3 regions of the Streptomyces asoensis genome follow, and region 3 is predicted to be linked to each of the others. Evidence: riboswitches for the same ligand, from Rfam matches in the RefSeq annotation. Region 3 holds a riboswitch; each other region holds the start of a gene.
What was found. A riboswitch is a leader RNA that binds a small molecule or an ion and turns the genes downstream of it on or off. The one in region 3 is predicted to bind ZMP and ZTP.
Positions count from the first base shown of each region.

Region 1: another riboswitch for ZMP and ZTP. It lies ahead of G9272_RS44465 (bifunctional 5,10-methylenetetrahydrofolate dehydrogenase/5,10-methenyltetrahydrofolate cyclohydrolase); the one in region 3 lies ahead of G9272_RS27705 (glycine hydroxymethyltransferase).
Region 2: another riboswitch for ZMP and ZTP. It lies ahead of G9272_RS00170 (bifunctional 5,10-methylenetetrahydrofolate dehydrogenase/5,10-methenyltetrahydrofolate cyclohydrolase); the one in region 3 lies ahead of G9272_RS27705 (glycine hydroxymethyltransferase).

Region 1 covers NZ_CP049838.1:10,005,935-10,013,738, reverse strand. The annotation lists gene G9272_RS44490 (DMT family transporter) at 1-1,492, shown strand, start outside; gene ykgO (type B 50S ribosomal protein L36) at 2,203-2,325, opposite strand; gene G9272_RS44480 (type B 50S ribosomal protein L31) at 2,361-2,621, opposite strand; gene rpmG (50S ribosomal protein L33) at 2,667-2,831, opposite strand; gene G9272_RS44470 (MFS transporter) at 3,195-4,409, opposite strand; gene G9272_RS44465 (bifunctional 5,10-methylenetetrahydrofolate dehydrogenase/5,10-methenyltetrahydrofolate cyclohydrolase) at 4,962-5,828, opposite strand; ZMP/ZTP riboswitch at 5,850-5,935, opposite strand; gene G9272_RS44460 (GNAT family N-acetyltransferase) at 6,448-6,945, opposite strand; gene G9272_RS44455 (PPOX class F420-dependent oxidoreductase) at 7,056-7,424, opposite strand; gene G9272_RS44450 (NAD(P)H-binding protein) at 7,646-7,804, shown strand, end outside.
Region 2 covers NZ_CP049838.1:30,643-38,446, reverse strand. The annotation lists gene G9272_RS00185 (NAD(P)H-binding protein) at 1-239, opposite strand, end outside; gene G9272_RS00180 (PPOX class F420-dependent oxidoreductase) at 461-829, shown strand; gene G9272_RS00175 (GNAT family N-acetyltransferase) at 940-1,437, shown strand; ZMP/ZTP riboswitch at 1,950-2,035, shown strand; gene G9272_RS00170 (bifunctional 5,10-methylenetetrahydrofolate dehydrogenase/5,10-methenyltetrahydrofolate cyclohydrolase) at 2,057-2,923, shown strand; gene G9272_RS00165 (MFS transporter) at 3,476-4,690, shown strand; gene rpmG (50S ribosomal protein L33) at 5,054-5,218, shown strand; gene G9272_RS00155 (type B 50S ribosomal protein L31) at 5,264-5,524, shown strand; gene ykgO (type B 50S ribosomal protein L36) at 5,560-5,682, shown strand; gene G9272_RS00145 (DMT family transporter) at 6,393-7,804, opposite strand, start outside.
Region 3 covers NZ_CP049838.1:6,161,380-6,169,183, forward strand. The annotation lists gene G9272_RS27680 (antibiotic biosynthesis monooxygenase) at 1-516, opposite strand, end outside; gene G9272_RS27685 (DUF3050 domain-containing protein) at 683-1,462, shown strand; gene G9272_RS27690 (DMT family transporter) at 1,443-2,309, opposite strand; gene G9272_RS27695 (hypothetical protein) at 2,439-2,885, shown strand; gene G9272_RS27700 (glutathionylspermidine synthase family protein) at 2,918-4,105, shown strand; ZMP/ZTP riboswitch at 4,244-4,334, shown strand; gene G9272_RS27705 (glycine hydroxymethyltransferase) at 4,372-5,823, shown strand; gene trpS (tryptophan--tRNA ligase) at 5,904-6,917, shown strand; gene G9272_RS27715 (2'-5' RNA ligase family protein) at 7,105-7,683, shown strand; gene G9272_RS27720 (decaprenylphospho-beta-D-erythro-pentofuranosid-2-ulose 2-reductase) at 7,705-7,804, opposite strand, start outside.

The DNA of each region.
Region 1 (7,804 bases), 3.8 Mb from region 3:
CATGGGTCCGCTGCTGATCTGCGCCTTCTCGACGGGCATCTACCAAGTGGCCTTTCTGTCCTCGGTGGCGCGGACCGGCGCGGCTCTGGCCACGGTGGTCGCCCTGGGCACCGCCCCCGCCGCGACCGGATGGTGCGCCCGGTGGGTGATCGGTGAACGGATGGGGACCGCCTGGATGGTGAGCACCGGCGCGGCCGTCGCCGGCTGCACGCTCCTGCTGGCGCCGGGAAGCACCCGCGTGGACCCGTTCGGTCTGCTCCTGGCCGTGGCCGCCGGCACCTGCTACGGCCTGTACACCGTCTTCGCCAAGAAGCTGGCCGCCGCCGCTCCCGCTGCCCACCTGCCCGCGTTCTCCGCGCTGTCGCTGCTGGTGGGCTCTCTCACTCTGCTGCCCTGGATGATCAAGGATGCCGCCCCGGTGAACAACACCACCACCCTGGCCTTGATCGGCTGGCTGGGCATAGGTGCCACCGCCGCCGCGTACTGGCTGTTCACCATGGGCCTCAGCCGGGTGCGGGCCACCACGGCCGGGACGCTCAGCCTCGCCGAGCCCGTGGCCGCGGCCCTGATCGGCGTGCTCCTCCTCCATGAGCGCCTCTCGCCCTCGGCGTGGGCCGGCTGCGCGCTGATCCTCACCGGAATGATCACCCTGTGCCTGGCACCGATGCCCCGCAGCCGTACTTCCGTACGGGCGGCGGCGGATCCACGCGCTTGCCGTAGCACGTTCGCTGACGGTTCCGGGCTCTCCGGCAGGCGCAATGCGGGAAAGCCGCTCGAGTTCCTCGGACAGGACCAGGGGCCGTGCGAAGGCAGCAGGGCCACCAGGTGGCGGACAGGTCCGGTCGGGTCGGGTCGGAGCCCGGAACACCGTCCGAACCAGTCCCTCAACGGGCCGGCGCTGCACGGCGGGTTCGCGGCCGGCCGGCCGAACGGCCTCCGTACGAGGAGTTCGCCTGCCGGCCGGCCGGCCCGGCAGGTACGGTCGCGGATCAGGGCTGCGCAGCCGGCCGTAGTCCGTGTGCCGGTCACGCCAGACGGAGCGCGGGTGCGGTGCGGTGGTGGAGTACGGCTCGTCCATGCGCAGTTCGATCCGGACCGCGTCGCCTGTCGCCGTCAGCCGGGGAGAACCGGTGCAGGCGGCCATCGTCTCGTCGAGTTCCGCCCCGTAGCGGGCGAGGACGCCGGCGGCGCTCGCATCGTCGACGCCTGTGCAACTTCGCACAGCCGCGGCGGCCAAGGTGTTCGACACCTTGGCCGCCGGCGCGGACGCCGGCAGGCAGCCGGACGAGTGCCGAGGCCGTCCCGCCCCGGTCTGCTCCGCCTGGCTCAGGAAACCGGCTCGGGAACTTCGCCGGGTCTGACCGGCACGATCTCGACACGGGTGCAGCCCACGGCTTTCAGTTCGGTGCGGCGGTGCTTTGCGGACCGCTTGTCGTACCTGCCGGCGGACGCCTGCGGGGTACCGTCCGGGTCGGTCCAGAGGAGACCGTAGTTCTGCATCGCGCTCGTCATGGAGATCATCACTTCCCCGGGCCCGGTAGCCGTAAGCACGCGGCGAGTCGCCCGTGGATGATCACGCGGCCGCCGATTCCTCGGCAGGGGCATCGGGGGCTGCCGCTGCTCGAGCTGCGGCCGCGAAGAGTCCCGGCCTCACGAACGACTCTCCTGTACACCGTCGGCTTCCCAAACGGGGTGGCGGCACTTTGGCAGGCAGGCGGGCAGGCCGTGTTCTGCCCGGCTGGGCCGGCTCGGGTGCTGCGGACCGGCCGCGCGGCAGCGGCGGGGATACGGGTGCGGCTCCGGGCCGGCGAGGACGCCGGCCCGGAGCCGTAGGCGAAGGAGCGTGGTCGTGAAGGGGCGGTCGCCTGCGCGGCGAAAGGCTCTGCGGGGCTTCAGCCGGACGATCGTCCCCGCAGGCAATAGGTGAGGCCCGGGGACACTGTCCCCCTCACGACCACGTCCTGCACAACACCCGCCACCACAGCGGCATTCCCGCCCGCCCCCGCCCGGCCGTCCGCCGGCCGGGCGGGCGGGGGCGGGCGGGCCCCCGTCCCGGCTCGGCTCGGGGACGCGCGGGACGCAACTCCCGGGCTCGGTCGGCCCGGCTGCGCCCGGGAGTGCGGCCCGGCCGGCCGGCTGGACGGACGGGCGGACGGGCGGGCGGGCGGGCGGCCGGCTGGACGGGCGGGCGGGCGGGCGCTGTCAGCCCTGGCGGGCCTTGAGGCGGGGGTTCTTCTTGTTGACGACGAAGACCACGCCCCGGCGGCGGACCACCTGGGCCCCCGGTCGGGACTTCAGCGAACGCAGGGACTTACGTACCTTCATGGTCTGCTTCCTCCTGTTGGGACGACGGCCCGCGGTCAGGGCCGGGCCGGGGCCGCGCGGCCGTAGCGACGCTCGAACCGCTCGACCCGCCCAGCGGTGTCCACGACCCTCGAGGTGCCGGTGCAGAACGGGTGACTCGCCGATGAGATGTCGACATCGATCAGCGGGTAGGTGTTGCCGTCCTCCCACTCGACCGTCTGGGCCGAGGCCGCTGTGGAGCGGGTGAGGAAGAGGGCGTTCGCGGCGCGGTCACGGAAGGCGACCTGCCGGGATTCGGGATGGATGCGGGGCCTCATGGGGTTTCCTTACCTGTGGCTGTCTGCCCGGGGCGGGGGCGTGGTTCAGCGTTCCTCGCGGAAGGCGACGTGCTTCTCGGCGAGCGGGTCGTACTTGCGCAGGACGAGCCGGTCGGGGTCGTTGCTGCGGTTCTTGCGCGTCACGTAGGTGACGCCGGTCCCGGCCGTCGACTTCAGCGTGACGACAGGACGCATGCTGTTGCGTGCCATGAGGTCCTCCTTTCACCCGCACCCCCCGGATTGACCGGAGCATGTCAGGTTCATGCTGTGCAACAACCTCTCCGGCCGCCTCATTCCCGGCCGGCGCGAAGCTCCGGTGCCGCAGGCACTTCGGCACAGCTGTCTGCCGGCTTCCGTCGGGCCGCCCGTGAGCTGTACCGCGACGGCTTCCGGAGCCTCTCGAGCACCACCCTTTAGGGGAATGTGCTTGCTGTTCCTCGTTCTGGAGGTGCCCCCGGCCACCGGCTCGGCCCGGTGGGAAGCAACCGGGGCCGGGCCTCTTGCCTCACGGCCCCGTGGGCCGGGACTCGTTGCGGCCTCGTGGCCCGGTACCGCGCCACCGGGCACACGCTGTCAGGCCGTCGGGATCTGCCGGGCCTCGGTCGGGGTCTGCGCTGCCGATGACGTGATCAGTTCGGAGGACCCGGTCCCGCGGTCGGTGAGGCCGGCGAGGAGGGCGAGGGCCAGGCCGGCGGCGGCGAGGGTCGCGCCGACCAGGGCGGGCGAGGCCCAGCCCCAGCCGGCCGAGATGGCCAGGCCGCCGAGCCAGGCGCCGCCGGCGTTGGCCAGGTTGAAGGCGGAGTGGTTGGAGGCCGCCGCCATCGTCGGGGCGTTCTTCGCCTTGGCCATGAGCAGCATCTGCACGGGGGTGGTGACCAGCGCGCCCATCGCGCCCATGAAGGCGAGTGTCACCAGGGCGGGAACGGGGCTGTGGACCGTGAAGTAGAACGTCACGAGCGACGCGCCGAGCAGGGCGAGCCCTCCGTACAGCGTCGGGCGCAGGGCGCGGTCGGTCAGCGGGCCCGCGATGAGCGTGCCCAGCGTCATTCCGGCGCCGTAGAGCGCGAGGACCCAGGTGGTCGAGGAGTCGGAGAAGCCCGTCAGGTGGGTCAGGATCGGCACCAGGTAGCTGTAGACGGCGAAGAAGCCGCCGAATCCCACGACGGCGGTGGCCAGGCCGAGGGCGACCTGCCGGTTGCCCATGGCGCGCAGTTCGTGCCGGATGCCGGCCTGGGTGCTGCGGGGCTGGTGGGGGACGAAGGCGGCCAGCGCGGCCAGCGCGACGAGGCCGATCACGGCGACGGCGCAGTAGGCGTAGCGCCAGCCCAGTTGCTGTCCGAGAGCCGTGCCGGCCGGGACACCGATGATGTTGGCGATGGTGAGTCCGAGGAACATCCTCGACACGGCCCGCCCGGCTCGTTCGGGGGCGACCAGCCGGGAGGCCACGACAGCGCCCACGCCGAACAGCGCTCCGTGGGGCAGGCCCGCCAGGAAACGCGCGGCGAACAGCAGGCCGAAGCCGGGAGCGAGGGCGGACGCGACGTTGCCGATCACGAACAGAGCGGACAGCAGGAGCAGAAGCCGTTTGTGGGCGATGCGCGCGCCGATGCCCGTCAGGAGCGGGGCGCCGACGACGACGCCGAGCGCGTAGGCGGAGACGATGTTGCCGGCGTGCGGCACGGACACGCCGACCCCGTCGGCGATCTGGGGCAGCAGCCCCATCGTGGCGAACTCGGTCGTACCGATACCGAACGCGACGAGGGCAAGGGCCAGCAGGGCCAGTGGCATGGAGCGGAAGTACCTTTCGCGGGCGGCGGTCCGGATCGTGGCGGAGCAGGCGGGACCACGAGGTGTCCTGCTCCTGTGGCCATTCGCGCCGGCCACCGTTGCCCGGTGCGCCCCCCAGGGCAGGGAAGGCCCACAAGCAGTGCAGCGGTGGCGCATGCCCACGCATTCCAAGATCGGCCGACAGCAATTATGGCCTGCATCACACCGGCTCCGGGGCCGGCCATACCCCGGGCGCGCGCAGGGACAGTCTGCGGGCGGCGGCGTCTGCGGTGCAGGGCGGCCGGGCGACCTCGCGGCTGCGGAGGGCGGCAGGGGGCCGGTCTTCGGCCGGTTGCCGGCGCTGAGCACGCAGGTGCTTGAGAAAGGGAAATGGTCAGGCGGCCGCGGTCGTCATGGACGGGGCGCGGGCGGCCGGCCCGTGCCCCGCCGGCCGCCGGCTCCCGGCTTCGCGGTCGTCGGCGTCTCGTTCGGCTGCTGCGGCCGCCGGTTAGGGATCCGGCGGCTTTGGCCGATGACGGGAGAGCGGGTGAGAGCGCGTGCCCGAGGAAAGGGTCAGTGGTGCTCGATGCCGAGTTGGTCCGCGGCAGCGTCGACGGTCTGGGCGAGCAGGACGGCGATGGTCATCGGGCCGACGCCGCCGGGCACCGGGGTGATCAGGCGGGCTCGGGTCAGGGCGGCGTCGAAGTCCACGTCGCCCACGTTGCCCCGGTTGTAGCCGGCGTCGATCACCACCGCGCCGGGCTTGATGTCCTCACCCCGGATCAGCCGGGGCCGTCCCACGGCCGCCACCACGACATCCGCTTCCCGGATGATGTCCGGCAGGTCCGCCGTGCGGGAGTGGCAGTAGGTCACCGTTGCGTCCCGGGCGAGCAGGAGCATCCCCACCGGTTTGCCGAGGATCGCGCTGCGGCCCACCACGGCGGCACGCCGGCCGGTGAGGTCGACGTCGTAGGCCTCCAGCAGTCGCATGATGCCGCCCGGGGTGCAGGACACGAAGCCCGGCAGCCCGAAGCTCATGGCGGCGAAGGAATGTGCCGTGACCCCGTCGACGTCCTTGTGCGGAGCGATGGCCTCGAACGCCGCTCGCTCGTCGATGTGCGGGCCGCAGGGATGCTGGAGCAGGATGCCGTGCACGTCCGGATCGTCGGACAGGCCGGCGAGGGTGTCGATCAGCTCGGCGGTCGTGGTGGCGGCGGGCAGAGCGATGTGCCGGGACCGGATACCCGCCTTCGCGCACCGCGCCCGTTTCATCCGGACGTAGGTGACCGACGCGGGGTCCTCCCCCACCAGCACCGTCGCCAGGCAGGGGCTGGTCCCCGTGTGCTGTGAGATCTGTGCCGCCCTGGCGGCAGCCTCTTCGACGATGCGTCCGGCAAGACCGGTGCCGTCCATGAGCTGGGCCGTCTGAGTCGCGGACATCGTTGCCTCCGGGTGTGGCCGACCACTCGCCCAGGCGCACGGCAACGACGTCTCGTCAGACCGCTCCCCGGTGGTGCTCCACCTCAGCGCCAGTCACGGCCCACACCGCACTGTAGTAGACGCGCAGCCTGCTCACCCCGGTCAATGTCCGGCGCCGGAAGGCGACTTGCCGGGGCCCGCCGGCTCGGGCCGGGGCCAGGGGCGGGGACGAAGGGTGCGGTCGTGAAGGGGCGGTCGCCTGCGCGGCGAAAGGCTCTGCGGGGCTTCAGCCCGGACGATCGTCCCCGCAGGCAATAGGTGAGGCCCGGGGACACTGTCCCCCTCACGACCACGTCCTGGACAACGCGGCCGGGCGTGGCGGCATTCCCGCGCCGTGGGCGTACGGATGCGTCAGGCGCTGCGGGGTCTGGGCGCGGGCGGGTTCCTGGTTCGTTCGGTGAAGTCCGGCTCGGTGCGCACGCACGGCGGAGGGAGCGGCCACGCCCGGCCGGTGCGTTGCCCGACGGCCGTCCCGGTGGCCCGACTGGTCGGGGCCGGCCGCGCATCCGGCCGGGCAGGGTCCGTGCCGGCAGGGTGTACGGGGCATGCGTGAACGGCGGCAACGCGTTGGTGTGGCCGCTCACACGGCGCGCTCCATGCAGAGCAGTTGATCCCGTGTCTCCCATGATTCGGCGGTGGTGAAGCCGAGCCGCTCGTACAGGGCGATGGCGCTTGTGCGCCATTTCCACACCGACAGGCGTACCGTGCCGACGCCGTTTTCCGCGGCATGCGCGAGGGCGGCGCCGATCAGGCCGGACGCGATACCCCGGCTCCGGAATGCCGGGTCGGTCCAGAGTCTTTTGATCTCCGAGTGTCCGTCGGCGGGGGCGGTCAGCACGAGGCAGCCCACGGCTGTGCCGCCGCTCAGAGCCATCAGCACGGTGTCGTCGGCGAACGCGGCCCGCGGGTCCGAGATTTCTGTCCGGTAGCGGTCCGGCAGCGCGTCCGCATCGGCGACGGCCTCGCCTTTCTCGGCCTGAGTCCGCAGGTGGTAGGCCGCCAACAACTCGGCCAGCCGGTCCGCTGGAGGTCCCTGGCCCGGCCGGCGGACGATGACCACCTCGTGTTGATCGGTCATTGCGCCAGCATCACACGGGCCCGTGCCTGACGCCGCCACGGGCCTGTAGCAGTGCCTGCGCCTGCCGCGGGGGGGCCTGGAGCCGACAGGAGCGGCAGAGGTGGGTCCGGCTAGTCCTCGAGCCCCCAGCTGTGGATCCGCCTCGGGTGGATGCGGATCACCTCCTCGCTGAAGTGCGGGCCCAACTCGTGGGGGCCGATGAGGAGTTCGGCGTCCCCTCGGATGTCCACCCCGCGCACCGTCCAGGGCCGCAGGCTCACGATGTCGTCCACGACGAGCGCGGCCTTCGGGTTCTTGCGCAGGTTGCGCCACTTCTTCGTCTGTCCCATGGCGAACCCGCCGATCAGGATCGTGCCGTCCTCTTGCAGGAAGAACCCCACGGGATTGGCCTGCGGCTGCCCCGACGCATCGACCGTCGCGAGGCGCCCCAGCCGCTGTGCCACCAGGTACGCGCGTTCGGTCGCGGTGAATTCGGTCATGCCGGCAGCCAAGCATGTTCCGGCCCCGCGCACATCGGGTCACCGACCTAGGTCCGGGGGCTGAGCCCGAGTCCCAACCCCTGCGTCGGTGAAGGCGAGGGTGGAGCCGGAAAAGGCTTTGACGTGTGGTTCGCGGTCGCCGATGGCGGGCCGGACATTCGGGTCGGGAGGGCCCGAACCGCCGTGCCGGCGGCGGCTGCCACGCGGTGAGGGAGTTGTGCATGATTGTCGTGTCGGCCGCTTCGGGGGCTTTCGGACGGCTGGTCATCGACCGGCGGCTGGCCCGGCGCCCCGCCGACCGCATCGTGGCCGCGGTGCGTCATCCCGACGGGGCCGCGGATCTCGCCGCTCGCGGGGTCGAGGTCCGCCTGGATGACTAC
Region 2 (7,804 bases), 6.1 Mb from region 3:
GCGGAATCCAGCTCGGGGGAGGAGATCAGCAGCAGCCGGTCGGCTCCCTCGAACGCCGTGCGCAGCGTCGCCGGGGCATCGTAGTCATCCAGGCGGACCTCGACCCCGCGAGCGGCGAGATCCGCGGCCCCGTCGGGATGACGCACCGCGGCCACGATGCGGTCGGCGGGGCGCCGGGCCAGCCGCCGGTCGATGACCAGCCGTCCGAAAGCCCCCGAAGCGGCCGACACGACAATCATGCACAACTCCCTCACCGCGTGGCAGCCGCCGCCGGCACGGCGGTTCGGGCCCTCCCGACCCGAATGTCCGGCCCGCCATCGGCGACCGCGAACCACACGTCAAAGCCTTTTCCGGCTCCACCCTCGCCTTCACCGACGCAGGGGTTGGGACTCGGGCTCAGCCCCCGGACCTAGGTCGGTGACCCGATGTGCGCGGGGCCGGAACATGCTTGGCTGCCGGCATGACCGAATTCACCGCGACCGAACGCGCGTACCTGGTGGCACAGCGGCTGGGGCGCCTCGCGACGGTCGATGCGTCGGGGCAGCCGCAGGCCAATCCCGTGGGGTTCTTCCTGCAAGAGGACGGCACGATCCTGATCGGCGGGTTCGCCATGGGACAGACGAAGAAGTGGCGCAACCTGCGCAAGAACCCGAAGGCCGCGCTCGTCGTGGACGACATCGTGAGCCTGCGGCCCTGGACGGTGCGCGGGGTGGACATCCGAGGGGACGCCGAACTCCTCATCGGCCCCCACGAGTTGGGCCCGCACTTCAGCGAGGAGGTGATCCGCATCCACCCGAGGCGGATCCACAGCTGGGGGCTCGAGGACTAGCCGGACCCACCTCTGCCGCTCCTGTCGGCTCCAGGCCCCCCCGCGGCAGGCGCAGGCACTGCTACAGGCCCGTGGCGGCGTCAGGCACGGGCCCGTGTGATGCTGGCGCAATGACCGATCAACACGAGGTGGTCATCGTCCGCCGGCCGGGCCAGGGACCTCCAGCGGACCGGCTGGCCGAGTTGTTGGCGGCCTACCACCTGCGGACTCAGGCCGAGAAAGGCGAGGCCGTCGCCGATGCGGACGCGCTGCCGGACCGCTACCGGACAGAAATCTCGGACCCGCGGGCCGCGTTCGCCGACGACACCGTGCTGATGGCTCTGAGCGGCGGCACAGCCGTGGGCTGCCTCGTGCTGACCGCCCCCGCCGACGGACACTCGGAGATCAAAAGACTCTGGACCGACCCGGCATTCCGGAGCCGGGGTATCGCGTCCGGCCTGATCGGCGCCGCCCTCGCGCATGCCGCGGAAAACGGCGTCGGCACGGTACGCCTGTCGGTGTGGAAATGGCGCACAAGCGCCATCGCCCTGTACGAGCGGCTCGGCTTCACCACCGCCGAATCATGGGAGACACGGGATCAACTGCTCTGCATGGAGCGCGCCGTGTGAGCGGCCACACCAACGCGTTGCCGCCGTTCACGCATGCCCCGTACACCCTGCCGGCACGGACCCTGCCCGGCCGGATGCGCGGCCGGCCCCGACCAGTCGGGCCACCGGGACGGCCGTCGGGCAACGCACCGGCCGGGCGTGGCCGCTCCCTCCGCCGTGCGTGCGCACCGAGCCGGACTTCACCGAACGAACCAGGAACCCGCCCGCGCCCAGACCCCGCAGCGCCTGACGCATCCGTACGCCCACGGCGCGGGAATGCCGCCACGCCCGGCCGCGTTGTCCAGGACGTGGTCGTGAGGGGGACAGTGTCCCCGGGCCTCACCTATTGCCTGCGGGGACGATCGTCCGGGCTGAAGCCCCGCAGAGCCTTTCGCCGCGCAGGCGACCGCCCCTTCACGACCGCACCCTTCGTCCCCGCCCCTGGCCCCGGCCCGAGCCGGCGGGCCCCGGCAAGTCGCCTTCCGGCGCCGGACATTGACCGGGGTGAGCAGGCTGCGCGTCTACTACAGTGCGGTGTGGGCCGTGACTGGCGCTGAGGTGGAGCACCACCGGGGAGCGGTCTGACGAGACGTCGTTGCCGTGCGCCTGGGCGAGTGGTCGGCCACACCCGGAGGCAACGATGTCCGCGACTCAGACGGCCCAGCTCATGGACGGCACCGGTCTTGCCGGACGCATCGTCGAAGAGGCTGCCGCCAGGGCGGCACAGATCTCACAGCACACGGGGACCAGCCCCTGCCTGGCGACGGTGCTGGTGGGGGAGGACCCCGCGTCGGTCACCTACGTCCGGATGAAACGGGCGCGGTGCGCGAAGGCGGGTATCCGGTCCCGGCACATCGCTCTGCCCGCCGCCACCACGACCGCCGAGCTGATCGACACCCTCGCCGGCCTGTCCGACGATCCGGACGTGCACGGCATCCTGCTCCAGCATCCCTGCGGCCCGCACATCGACGAGCGAGCGGCGTTCGAGGCCATCGCTCCGCACAAGGACGTCGACGGGGTCACGGCACATTCCTTCGCCGCCATGAGCTTCGGGCTGCCGGGCTTCGTGTCCTGCACCCCGGGCGGCATCATGCGACTGCTGGAGGCCTACGACGTCGACCTCACCGGCCGGCGTGCCGCCGTGGTGGGCCGCAGCGCGATCCTCGGCAAACCGGTGGGGATGCTCCTGCTCGCCCGGGACGCAACGGTGACCTACTGCCACTCCCGCACGGCGGACCTGCCGGACATCATCCGGGAAGCGGATGTCGTGGTGGCGGCCGTGGGACGGCCCCGGCTGATCCGGGGTGAGGACATCAAGCCCGGCGCGGTGGTGATCGACGCCGGCTACAACCGGGGCAACGTGGGCGACGTGGACTTCGACGCCGCCCTGACCCGAGCCCGCCTGATCACCCCGGTGCCCGGCGGCGTCGGCCCGATGACCATCGCCGTCCTGCTCGCCCAGACCGTCGACGCTGCCGCGGACCAACTCGGCATCGAGCACCACTGACCCTTTCCTCGGGCACGCGCTCTCACCCGCTCTCCCGTCATCGGCCAAAGCCGCCGGATCCCTAACCGGCGGCCGCAGCAGCCGAACGAGACGCCGACGACCGCGAAGCCGGGAGCCGGCGGCCGGCGGGGCACGGGCCGGCCGCCCGCGCCCCGTCCATGACGACCGCGGCCGCCTGACCATTTCCCTTTCTCAAGCACCTGCGTGCTCAGCGCCGGCAACCGGCCGAAGACCGGCCCCCTGCCGCCCTCCGCAGCCGCGAGGTCGCCCGGCCGCCCTGCACCGCAGACGCCGCCGCCCGCAGACTGTCCCTGCGCGCGCCCGGGGTATGGCCGGCCCCGGAGCCGGTGTGATGCAGGCCATAATTGCTGTCGGCCGATCTTGGAATGCGTGGGCATGCGCCACCGCTGCACTGCTTGTGGGCCTTCCCTGCCCTGGGGGGCGCACCGGGCAACGGTGGCCGGCGCGAATGGCCACAGGAGCAGGACACCTCGTGGTCCCGCCTGCTCCGCCACGATCCGGACCGCCGCCCGCGAAAGGTACTTCCGCTCCATGCCACTGGCCCTGCTGGCCCTTGCCCTCGTCGCGTTCGGTATCGGTACGACCGAGTTCGCCACGATGGGGCTGCTGCCCCAGATCGCCGACGGGGTCGGCGTGTCCGTGCCGCACGCCGGCAACATCGTCTCCGCCTACGCGCTCGGCGTCGTCGTCGGCGCCCCGCTCCTGACGGGCATCGGCGCGCGCATCGCCCACAAACGGCTTCTGCTCCTGCTGTCCGCTCTGTTCGTGATCGGCAACGTCGCGTCCGCCCTCGCTCCCGGCTTCGGCCTGCTGTTCGCCGCGCGTTTCCTGGCGGGCCTGCCCCACGGAGCGCTGTTCGGCGTGGGCGCTGTCGTGGCCTCCCGGCTGGTCGCCCCCGAACGAGCCGGGCGGGCCGTGTCGAGGATGTTCCTCGGACTCACCATCGCCAACATCATCGGTGTCCCGGCCGGCACGGCTCTCGGACAGCAACTGGGCTGGCGCTACGCCTACTGCGCCGTCGCCGTGATCGGCCTCGTCGCGCTGGCCGCGCTGGCCGCCTTCGTCCCCCACCAGCCCCGCAGCACCCAGGCCGGCATCCGGCACGAACTGCGCGCCATGGGCAACCGGCAGGTCGCCCTCGGCCTGGCCACCGCCGTCGTGGGATTCGGCGGCTTCTTCGCCGTCTACAGCTACCTGGTGCCGATCCTGACCCACCTGACGGGCTTCTCCGACTCCTCGACCACCTGGGTCCTCGCGCTCTACGGCGCCGGAATGACGCTGGGCACGCTCATCGCGGGCCCGCTGACCGACCGCGCCCTGCGCCCGACGCTGTACGGAGGGCTCGCCCTGCTCGGCGCGTCGCTCGTGACGTTCTACTTCACGGTCCACAGCCCCGTTCCCGCCCTGGTGACACTCGCCTTCATGGGCGCGATGGGCGCGCTGGTCACCACCCCCGTGCAGATGCTGCTCATGGCCAAGGCGAAGAACGCCCCGACGATGGCGGCGGCCTCCAACCACTCCGCCTTCAACCTGGCCAACGCCGGCGGCGCCTGGCTCGGCGGCCTGGCCATCTCGGCCGGCTGGGGCTGGGCCTCGCCCGCCCTGGTCGGCGCGACCCTCGCCGCCGCCGGCCTGGCCCTCGCCCTCCTCGCCGGCCTCACCGACCGCGGGACCGGGTCCTCCGAACTGATCACGTCATCGGCAGCGCAGACCCCGACCGAGGCCCGGCAGATCCCGACGGCCTGACAGCGTGTGCCCGGTGGCGCGGTACCGGGCCACGAGGCCGCAACGAGTCCCGGCCCACGGGGCCGTGAGGCAAGAGGCCCGGCCCCGGTTGCTTCCCACCGGGCCGAGCCGGTGGCCGGGGGCACCTCCAGAACGAGGAACAGCAAGCACATTCCCCTAAAGGGTGGTGCTCGAGAGGCTCCGGAAGCCGTCGCGGTACAGCTCACGGGCGGCCCGACGGAAGCCGGCAGACAGCTGTGCCGAAGTGCCTGCGGCACCGGAGCTTCGCGCCGGCCGGGAATGAGGCGGCCGGAGAGGTTGTTGCACAGCATGAACCTGACATGCTCCGGTCAATCCGGGGGGTGCGGGTGAAAGGAGGACCTCATGGCACGCAACAGCATGCGTCCTGTCGTCACGCTGAAGTCGACGGCCGGGACCGGCGTCACCTACGTGACGCGCAAGAACCGCAGCAACGACCCCGACCGGCTCGTCCTGCGCAAGTACGACCCGCTCGCCGAGAAGCACGTCGCCTTCCGCGAGGAACGCTGAACCACGCCCCCGCCCCGGGCAGACAGCCACAGGTAAGGAAACCCCATGAGGCCCCGCATCCATCCCGAATCCCGGCAGGTCGCCTTCCGTGACCGCGCCGCGAACGCCCTCTTCCTCACCCGCTCCACAGCGGCCTCGGCCCAGACGGTCGAGTGGGAGGACGGCAACACCTACCCGCTGATCGATGTCGACATCTCATCGGCGAGTCACCCGTTCTGCACCGGCACCTCGAGGGTCGTGGACACCGCTGGGCGGGTCGAGCGGTTCGAGCGTCGCTACGGCCGCGCGGCCCCGGCCCGGCCCTGACCGCGGGCCGTCGTCCCAACAGGAGGAAGCAGACCATGAAGGTACGTAAGTCCCTGCGTTCGCTGAAGTCCCGACCGGGGGCCCAGGTGGTCCGCCGCCGGGGCGTGGTCTTCGTCGTCAACAAGAAGAACCCCCGCCTCAAGGCCCGCCAGGGCTGACAGCGCCCGCCCGCCCGCCCGTCCAGCCGGCCGCCCGCCCGCCCGCCCGTCCGCCCGTCCGTCCAGCCGGCCGGCCGGGCCGCACTCCCGGGCGCAGCCGGGCCGACCGAGCCCGGGAGTTGCGTCCCGCGCGTCCCCGAGCCGAGCCGGGACGGGGGCCCGCCCGCCCCCGCCCGCCCGGCCGGCGGACGGCCGGGCGGGGGCGGGCGGGAATGCCGCTGTGGTGGCGGGTGTTGTGCAGGACGTGGTCGTGAGGGGGACAGTGTCCCCGGGCCTCACCTATTGCCTGCGGGGACGATCGTCCGGCTGAAGCCCCGCAGAGCCTTTCGCCGCGCAGGCGACCGCCCCTTCACGACCACGCTCCTTCGCCTACGGCTCCGGGCCGGCGTCCTCGCCGGCCCGGAGCCGCACCCGTATCCCCGCCGCTGCCGCGCGGCCGGTCCGCAGCACCCGAGCCGGCCCAGCCGGGCAGAACACGGCCTGCCCGCCTGCCTGCCAAAGTGCCGCCACCCCGTTTGGGAAGCCGACGGTGTACAGGAGAGTCGTTCGTGAGGCCGGGACTCTTCGCGGCCGCAGCTCGAGCAGCGGCAGCCCCCGATGCCCCTGCCGAGGAATCGGCGGCCGCGTGATCATCCACGGGCGACTCGCCGCGTGCTTACGGCTACCGGGCCCGGGGAAGTGATGATCTCCATGACGAGCGCGATGCAGAACTACGGTCTCCTCTGGACCGACCCGGACGGTACCCCGCAGGCGTCCGCCGGCAGGTACGACAAGCGGTCCGCAAAGCACCGCCGCACCGAACTGAAAGCCGTGGGCTGCACCCGTGTCGAGATCGTGCCGGTCAGACCCGGCGAAGTTCCCGAGCCGGTTTCCTGAGCCAGGCGGAGCAGACCGGGGCGGGACGGCCTCGGCACTCGTCCGGCTGCCTGCCGGCGTCCGCGCCGGCGGCCAAGGTGTCGAACACCTTGGCCGCCGCGGCTGTGCGAAGTTGCACAGGCGTCGACGATGCGAGCGCCGCCGGCGTCCTCGCCCGCTACGGGGCGGAACTCGACGAGACGATGGCCGCCTGCACCGGTTCTCCCCGGCTGACGGCGACAGGCGACGCGGTCCGGATCGAACTGCGCATGGACGAGCCGTACTCCACCACCGCACCGCACCCGCGCTCCGTCTGGCGTGACCGGCACACGGACTACGGCCGGCTGCGCAGCCCTGATCCGCGACCGTACCTGCCGGGCCGGCCGGCCGGCAGGCGAACTCCTCGTACGGAGGCCGTTCGGCCGGCCGGCCGCGAACCCGCCGTGCAGCGCCGGCCCGTTGAGGGACTGGTTCGGACGGTGTTCCGGGCTCCGACCCGACCCGACCGGACCTGTCCGCCACCTGGTGGCCCTGCTGCCTTCGCACGGCCCCTGGTCCTGTCCGAGGAACTCGAGCGGCTTTCCCGCATTGCGCCTGCCGGAGAGCCCGGAACCGTCAGCGAACGTGCTACGGCAAGCGCGTGGATCCGCCGCCGCCCGTACGGAAGTACGGCTGCGGGGCATCGGTGCCAGGCACAGGGTGATCATTCCGGTGAGGATCAGCGCGCAGCCGGCCCACGCCGAGGGCGAGAGGCGCTCATGGAGGAGGAGCACGCCGATCAGGGCCGCGGCCACGGGCTCGGCGAGGCTGAGCGTCCCGGCCGTGGTGGCCCGCACCCGGCTGAGGCCCATGGTGAACAGCCAGTACGCGGCGGCGGTGGCACCTATGCCCAGCCAGCCGATCAAGGCCAGGGTGGTGGTGTTGTTCACCGGGGCGGCATCCTTGATCATCCAGGGCAGCAGAGTGAGAGAGCCCACCAGCAGCGACAGCGCGGAGAACGCGGGCAGGTGGGCAGCGGGAGCGGCGGCGGCCAGCTTCTTGGCGAAGACGGTGTACAGGCCGTAGCAGGTGCCGGCGGCCACGGCCAGGAGCAGACCGAACGGGTCCACGCGGGTGCTTCCCGGCGCCAGCAGGAGCGTGCAGCCGGCGACGGCCGCGCCGGTGCTCACCATCCAGGCGGTCCCCATCCGTTCACCGATCACCCACCGGGCGCACCATCCGGTCGCGGCGGGGGCGGTGCCCAGGGCGACCACCGTGGCCAGAGCCG
Region 3 (7,804 bases):
GCACAGGCAGAGCAGTAGCGTACGAATGAACGGATTGAGGTCACCGAGATAGGGAAGCACGATCAGATTGAAGAGGAGCACGGGCGGGAAAACCGCGCTCATATTCACGAACCATAACTTCCATTTCGACGGCGGGGCCGGCGCCTTGGGTGCGGCGGTCTGGGAGTCGAACCAGGCCTTGGAGCCCCGCACGCTTCTGCGGTCCGTCTGCCGGGCGATGCCCAGCGCCCGGTCGTCCCACTCCACCCGGGCGGCCGAGTCTTCCCAGGCCCGGGCCGTGCTTTCGGTCGCGAAGCGATAGACCACATGCCACTCCGCCTCTCCATCGACAAGTACACCGCCCCCCAGGAAGCCGGGTTGCCGTGCGCTCGCGCCCAGCATGGCCCACCCCCAGGAGTGGAAGTCGGCCTCGCGGCCCGGCACCACGCGATATGCGGCGGTGACGGTGACGGGATTACTGGTCACACCGTCGAGTACGCAGGGGAGAGCGCTTGCGTTCACAGGTTCTTCAAACATCTACAACTGTCTACCACTGTCCGGAACGCGGCTTTTAATCGCCTTTTCGGCGGTCTTGACTCCTTCTGTCGAGCGGTACTGCCGGTAACTTTTCCGGGATTCCTGGAAGCGCTTGCCGGTAAGTCGAGAGAAGTGCACGATCGATTTTCCGGAACGAAGGAGAACCATGTCCAGGTACGACTGGAATCTGACTCACGAGGGAATCGAGCGGGCCCGGTCCGCAATAGAGCCGGTCCGAAAAGAAGTGACCGCCCATCCGATCTACCAGCGGATAAGCAGCCGGGAACACATGGCGACGTTCATGGCGCACCACGTGTTCGCGGTATGGGATTTCATGTCCCTGCTCAAGTCGCTCCAGCGCGACCTCACCTGCGTCGACGTCCCCTGGGTGCCGCGCGGCTCGGAGGTGAGCCGACGGCTCATCAACGACATCGTGCTGGTCGAGGAGAGCGACGAGCTGAACGGCGGCTTCACCAGCCACTTCGAGCTGTACCGGGCCGGCATGGCCGAGGCGGACGCCGACACCAGCCGGATCGACACCTTCCTCGCGCTGGTCGGCGAGGGCCACGACGTGCCGTCGGCGCTGCGGGCCGCCCAGGTCCCCGCCCCCGCCGCCGAGTTCGTGCGCACGACCTTCCAGATCATCGCCGACCGGCCCCTGCACTGCCGGGCCGCCGCCTTCGCCTTCTCCCGGGAGGACCTCATCCCGGACATGTTCGACCAGGTGATCAAGAAGGAGGGCACCGACCGGTTCCCGCTCTTCTGCGACTACCTGGCCCGCCACATCGAGGTGGACGGCGAGGAGCACACCCCCATGGCCATGCAGATGGTCGCCGACCTGTGCGGCACGGACGACACGCGCTGGCAGGAGGCCGTCGAGACGGCCACCCTCGCGCTGGAGGCGAGGACCCGCCTGTGGGACGGCATCACGGAGGCGATGGCCTGACCGGCGGCTCCGGTGCCGGTTCCGCCGCGGGTACCGCTTCGGGCGCCTCGCCGAACCGGGCGAGTGCCAGCGCTCCCGCCACGGCGACGGCGAAGCCGAGCACGGCCAGCCAGCCGAGCCCCTCCCGGGTGCGGTCGCCCAGCCACACCACGCCCACCAGCGCCGGCCCGATCGTCTCCCCGATCACCATCCCGGCCGTGGCGGTCGTCACCGACCCCCGCTGGAGAGCCGACGTCAGCAGCAGGAACGCGGCACCGCCACCCAGCAGCAGGGCGTACACCGCCGGGTCGGTGAGCAGCTCCGACGGGGCGAGGGAGTCGATCAACCGCACCGCCACCTCCACCACCCCGAACCCGAAACCGGCCCCGAGGCCCAGCACCAGCGCCCGTCCGCGCCCGGTCAGCCGCGTTCCGGCCAGCCCCAGCAGCAGCACCCCGCCCGCCACGCCGAGCATCACCCACGGCAACGCCTGCGGCCCGCTCTCCTCGCCCTCCGTCCCCGCCGCCAGTCCCAGCATCGCCAGCCCCGCGCACACCACCCCCACCGCCGCCCACTCGGTCCGGCTCAGCCGTACCCGCAACAGCCGCGCCGCGACCACCGCCGTCACCGCCAGGCTCGACGCGAGGGCCGCCCCCACGGCGTAGATCGGCACCGACCGCAGCGCGGCGATCTGGAACAGGAACCCCAGCCCGTCCAGCGCGAGCCCCGCCAGATACCGCCACTCCCGTACCGCCCGCAGCAGCAGCGCCGCCTCCCCGCCGCTCCCGCCGGCGGCCGCCCGCGCCGCCATCGCCTGAAGCACCGTCGCCGTACCGAAGCAGACCGCCGCGCCGAGGGCGCACACCATTCCGAAGAGCACGAAAGGAGCGTAGGGGAGCGGCTCGTGGGCGGGCCGCCTTCGGCCGCGCTCGGCACGGTGTCTAGGCTGACGGCCGGAAATCGTCGTAGGGGCGATGCGACAACGGGGAGACGGAACATGGCGGACGCGCGTCGAAGGCTTCGTTCGGGCACGGTCGTACTCGGCGGCATGGGAGTGCTCGCGGCTGCCCTGTCCGCCTGCTCCTCCGACCCCGACAAGCGCTGTGTCGACCGCGACAGCTACAACCTCACCAAGGGCTACAAGGTCGTCGCCGACAAGAACTGCAAGTCCACCCAGTCCGCCAAGACCTCCAAGACCTCCAAGGTCTCCGTCGACAGCGCCTGGTACTACGGCGGCGACAAGAAGGGCTCCTGGGTCGACGGCGGCTCCTTCACCAAGCCGGGCAAGGGGTCCGGCGGCTCGACCGGCTCGAGCAGCACCAGCGGAGGCAGCAGCAGTGGCGGCAGCAGCGGCAGCAGTGGCGGCAGCGGAGTCGACCGGAACGGGTTCGGCAGCGGCAGCGACAGCGACAGCGGCGTCGGCAAGGGCAGCTCGGGAGGCTGAGCGCCCGAGCGGCTGAACAGGACACCGGCACCATGCGACGTCACAGCATCGAACCCCGCCCCGACTGGCAGCGGACCGTCGAGGACCAGGGCCTCGTCTACCCCCTCACCCGCCACCCCGACGGCCGCCTGCGCCCGTACTGGGACGAGAGCGCGTACTACGTCTTCACCCTCGACGAGGTCGAGGCGCTGGAGGAGACCGTCGAGGAACTGCACACCATGTGCCTGGCGGCGGCCGCCCACCTCGTCGAGTCCGACCGCCTCGCCGACCTCGGCATCACCGACCCGCGGATCGCGGCGGCGGTCGTCGAGGCCTGGCACCGGCGTGCCGAACTCCCGTCCGTCTACGGCCGTTTCGACCTCCGCTACGACGGCACCGGCCCGGCGAAACTCCTGGAGTACAACGCCGACACCCCCACCTCGCTGGTGGAGGCGGCCTCCCCCCAGTGGTTCTGGATGGAGGAACGATTCCCCGGCGCCGACCAGTGGAACTCCCTCCACGAACGCCTGATCGCCGCCTGGAAGAAGCAGGGCCCTCTCCTCCCGCCCGGCAGCCCGCTCTACTTCGCGCACTCCTCGGAGGACGAGCTGGGCGAGGACCTCATGACGGTCGCCTACCTCAAGGAGACCGCCGAGCAGGCCGGCCTGGACACCGACTGGATCTCCATGGAGGAGATCGGCTGGGACCCGCTGTCCGGCCGCTTCGTCGACCGGCAACTCCGCTTCATCCGCAGCTGCTTCAAGCTCTACCCCTGGGAGTGGCTGACGACCGACCGCTTCGCGGGCCATGTCCTCGACACCCTCGACAACGGCGGCGGCACCGGCACGACCCTGTGGATCGAACCGGCCTGGAAGATGCTCCTCAGCAACAAGGCCCTGCTGGCCGTCCTGTGGGAGCTGTACCCCGGACACCCCAACCTCCTCCCCGCCTACCTCGACGGCCCCCGCGAACTGGCGGCCACCACCGGCTATGTGGCCAAGCCGCTGCTGGGCCGCGAGGGCGCCGGCGTCACCCTGCACGAACCGGGCGGCGATCCCGCCCCGCGCACCGACGAAGCCTGCTGCTACCAGCAGTTGGCGCCCCTCCCCGCGTTCGACGGCAACCACGTCGTCCTCGGCGCGTGGATGGTGGAGGACGAGTCGGCCGGCCTCGGCATCCGCGAGTCCTCCGGCCTGATCACGGACGAGTACGCCCGCTTCCTGCCCCACGTGATCCTCTAGACCCCGGATCCTCCAGACCCCGGATCCGCAGGTCCGCGGGCCGCTCCGGATCCACTGGAGGCGTGGTCCTGCGCGGGTCCGACGTCGCTCGCATGGTGGACGCCGGACCTTGGGATTCGGGCGTGACCGGTAGGCTGGCGAGCGGGCCGTGACTGGCGCGCTGGGATGGGACGGACCATCGGGGAGCGGCCTGTGAGCGACAAGAGTGCCGTGCGCCTGGGCCAGACCGAGAACCGTGACCGCACGCCACGCCCCCGGAGGCCGACATGTCCGAGCAGCAGTCCCTCTCCACCGAGTCCACCGCCTTCCGTGCCGCACTCGACGTGATCCGCGCCGTCGAGCCGCGTGTCGCCGACGCCATCGGCCAGGAGGTCCACGACCAGCGCGAGATGCTCAAGCTGATCGCCTCCGAGAACTACGCCTCGCCGGCCACCCTCCTCGCGATGGGCAACTGGTTCAGCGACAAGTACGCCGAGGGAACCGTCGGCCGCCGCTTCTACGCCGGCTGCCGCAACGTGGACACCGTCGAGGCGCTGGCCGCCGAGCACGCCCGCGAGCTCTTCGGCGCCCGCCACGCGTACGTCCAGCCGCACTCCGGCATCGACGCCAACCTGGTCGCCTTCTGGTCGATCCTCGCCGACCGCGTCGAGGTCCCGGCCCTCGCCAAGGCGGGCGTCCGCCAGGTCAACGACCTCTCCGACGCCGACTGGGCCGAGCTGCGCCAGGCCTTCGGCAACCAGCGCATGCTCGGCATGTCCCTGGACGCCGGCGGCCACCTCACCCACGGCTTCAGGCCCAACATCAGCGGCAAAATGTTCAATCAGCGCTCCTACGGCACCGACCCGGCCACCGGCCTGATCGACTACGAGGCCCTGCGCGCCTCGGCCCGCGACTTCAAGCCGCTGATCATCGTCGCGGGCTACTCCGCGTACCCCCGTCTGGTGAACTTCCGGATCATGCGCGAGATCGCCGACGAGGTCGGCGCGACCCTCATGGTCGACATGGCGCACTTCGCAGGACTGGTCGCGGGCAAGGTCCTGACCGGCGACTTCGACCCGGTCCCGCACGCCCAGATCGTGACGACCACCACCCACAAGTCCCTGCGCGGCCCCCGCGGCGGCATGGTCCTGTGCGACGACTCGCTCAAGGACCAGGTGGACCGCGGCTGCCCGATGGTCCTCGGCGGCCCGCTCCCGCACGTCATGGCCGCCAAGGCCGTCGCCCTGGCGGAGGCCCGTCGGCCGTCCTTCCAGGACTACGCCCAGCGCATCGTCGACAACTCCCGCGCGCTCGCCGAGGGCCTGATGCGGCGCGGCGCGACCCTGGTCACCGGCGGCACGGACAACCACCTGAACCTGATCGACGTGGCCTCCTCCTACGGTCTCACCGGCCGCCAGGCCGAGGCGGCGCTGCTCGACTCGGGCATCGTCACCAACCGCAACGCCATCCCCGCCGACCCGAACGGCGCCTGGTACACCTCCGGCATCCGCATCGGAACGCCGGCGCTGACGACCCGGGGCCTGGGCACGGCCGAGATGGACGAGGTCGCCGCCCTGATCGACCGAGTCCTCACCACGACGGAGCCGGGCACGACCAAGTCGGGCGCCCCCTCGAAGGCCGCCCACGTCCTGGACGCGAAGGTCGCGGACGAGATCTCCCAGCGGGCGACCGACCTGGTGGCGGGCTTCCCGCTGTACCCGGAGATCGACCTCGGCTGACCCGGCGGCACCCCGGGCGGCCCCCGTGGCCGCCCGGGACCCGTTCCGGGCGGTCTCCGCGCTCTGAGACAATGATGAGTATGGCCTCAGACCGACCCCGCGTGCTCTCCGGAATCCAGCCCACCGCAGGCTCGTTCCACCTCGGCAACTACCTCGGCGCCGTCCGCCAGTGGGTGGCGCTCCAGGAGACCCACGACGCGTTCTACATGGTCGTCGACCTGCACGCGATCACGGTCCCGCAGGACCCGAAGGAGCTCAGCGCCAACACGCGGCTGGCCGCCGCCCAGCTCCTCGCGGCCGGTCTCGACCCGGACCGCTGCACGCTCTTCGTCCAGAGCCACGTCCCCGAGCACGCCCAGCTCGCCTGGGTCATGAACTGCCTCACCGGCATGGGCGAGGCCGGCCGGATGACCCAGTTCAAGGACAAGTCCGCCAGGCAGGGCGCCGACCGCGCCTCCGTGGGCCTGTTCACGTACCCGATCCTCCAGGTCGCGGACATCCTGCTGTACCAGGCCGACGAGGTCCCGGTCGGTGAGGACCAGCGCCAGCACATCGAGCTGACCCGCGACCTCGCGGAGCGCTTCAACGGCCGCTTCGGCGAGACCTTCACGATCCCGAAGCCGCACATCCTGAAGGAGACGGGCAAGATCTACGACCTCCAGGACCCGTCGATCAAGATGAGCAAGTCGGCGTCCACGCCGAAGGGCCTCATCAACCTGCTCGACGACCCGAAGGCGACCGCGAAGAAGGTCAAGAGCGCGGTCACGGACACCGACACGGTCGTCCGCTACGACACCGAGAACAAGCCCGGCATCAGCAACCTGCTCGGCATCTACTCGACGCTGACCGGCATCGGCATCCCCGAGCTGGAGCAGCGGTACGAGGGCAAGCTCTACGGCGCGCTCAAGACGGACCTCGCCGACGTCGTCGTCGACTTCGTGACGCCGTTCCGGGACCGCACCCAGCAGTACCTGGACGACCCCGAGACGCTCGACTCGATCCTGGCCAAGGGCGCGGAGAAGGCGCGCGCCGTCGCCGCGGAGACGCTTTCCCAGACGTACGGGCGAGTGGGCTTCCTGCCCGCGAAGCACTGAGCGGCGCTCGGAAGCACGCGGAAGCACTCGGGGCGCACCGCACACCTGTTCCTCTGGGCAGAGCGCTGCACATCACTTTCCCTGCGCCTGCCCAGAGCACAGCTGTGGCCGTACAGTCGATAGCCGTACGACTGAGTACGAACCCGGCAACACACCCCGCCAGGACGACATGACGACAGGAGAAGACGTGGGGACCGTAACGATCGGTGTGTCGATCGCGGTCCCGGAGCCCCACGGCAGCCTGCTCCAGGAGCGGCGCCTGGGCTTCGGCGACGTCGCGGCTCACGGCATCCCCACGCACGTCACGCTGCTGCCGCCGACCGAGGTCGGGGCGAGCGCGCTGGCGGCCGTCGAAGCGCACCTCACCGAGGTCGCCGCGGCCGGCCGCCCCTTCCCGATGAGGCTGTCCGGCACCGGCACCTTCCGGCCCATGTCGCCGGTGGTCTACGTGCGGGTCGTCCAGGGCGCCGACACCTGCGCCTGGCTCCAGCATCGGATCCGGGCCGCCTCCGGGCCGCTGACCCGCGAGCTCCAGTTCCCCTACCATCCGCATGTCACCGTCGCGCACGGCATCGACGACGCGGCGATGGACCGGGCCTTCGAGGAGCTCGCCCACTACGAGGCGGAGTGGTCCTGCACCGGCTTCGCCCTCGCCGAGCAGGGCGCCGACGGCGTCTGGCGCAAACTGCGCGACTACGCCTTCGGGGGCGCGGTCGTCCCCCCGCAGGCGGCCCACGTCGACCGGGGCTCACTGCCGACGCGCTAGCGACCCGCCCCGGCGCCTCCGCTAGATCGGCAGTCTGCGGAACAGTCCGCGGGGTGCGTGGCGCAGGGCCGACATCACCACGCGCAGCACGCCCGGTACCCACACCGTCTCCGAGCGGCGC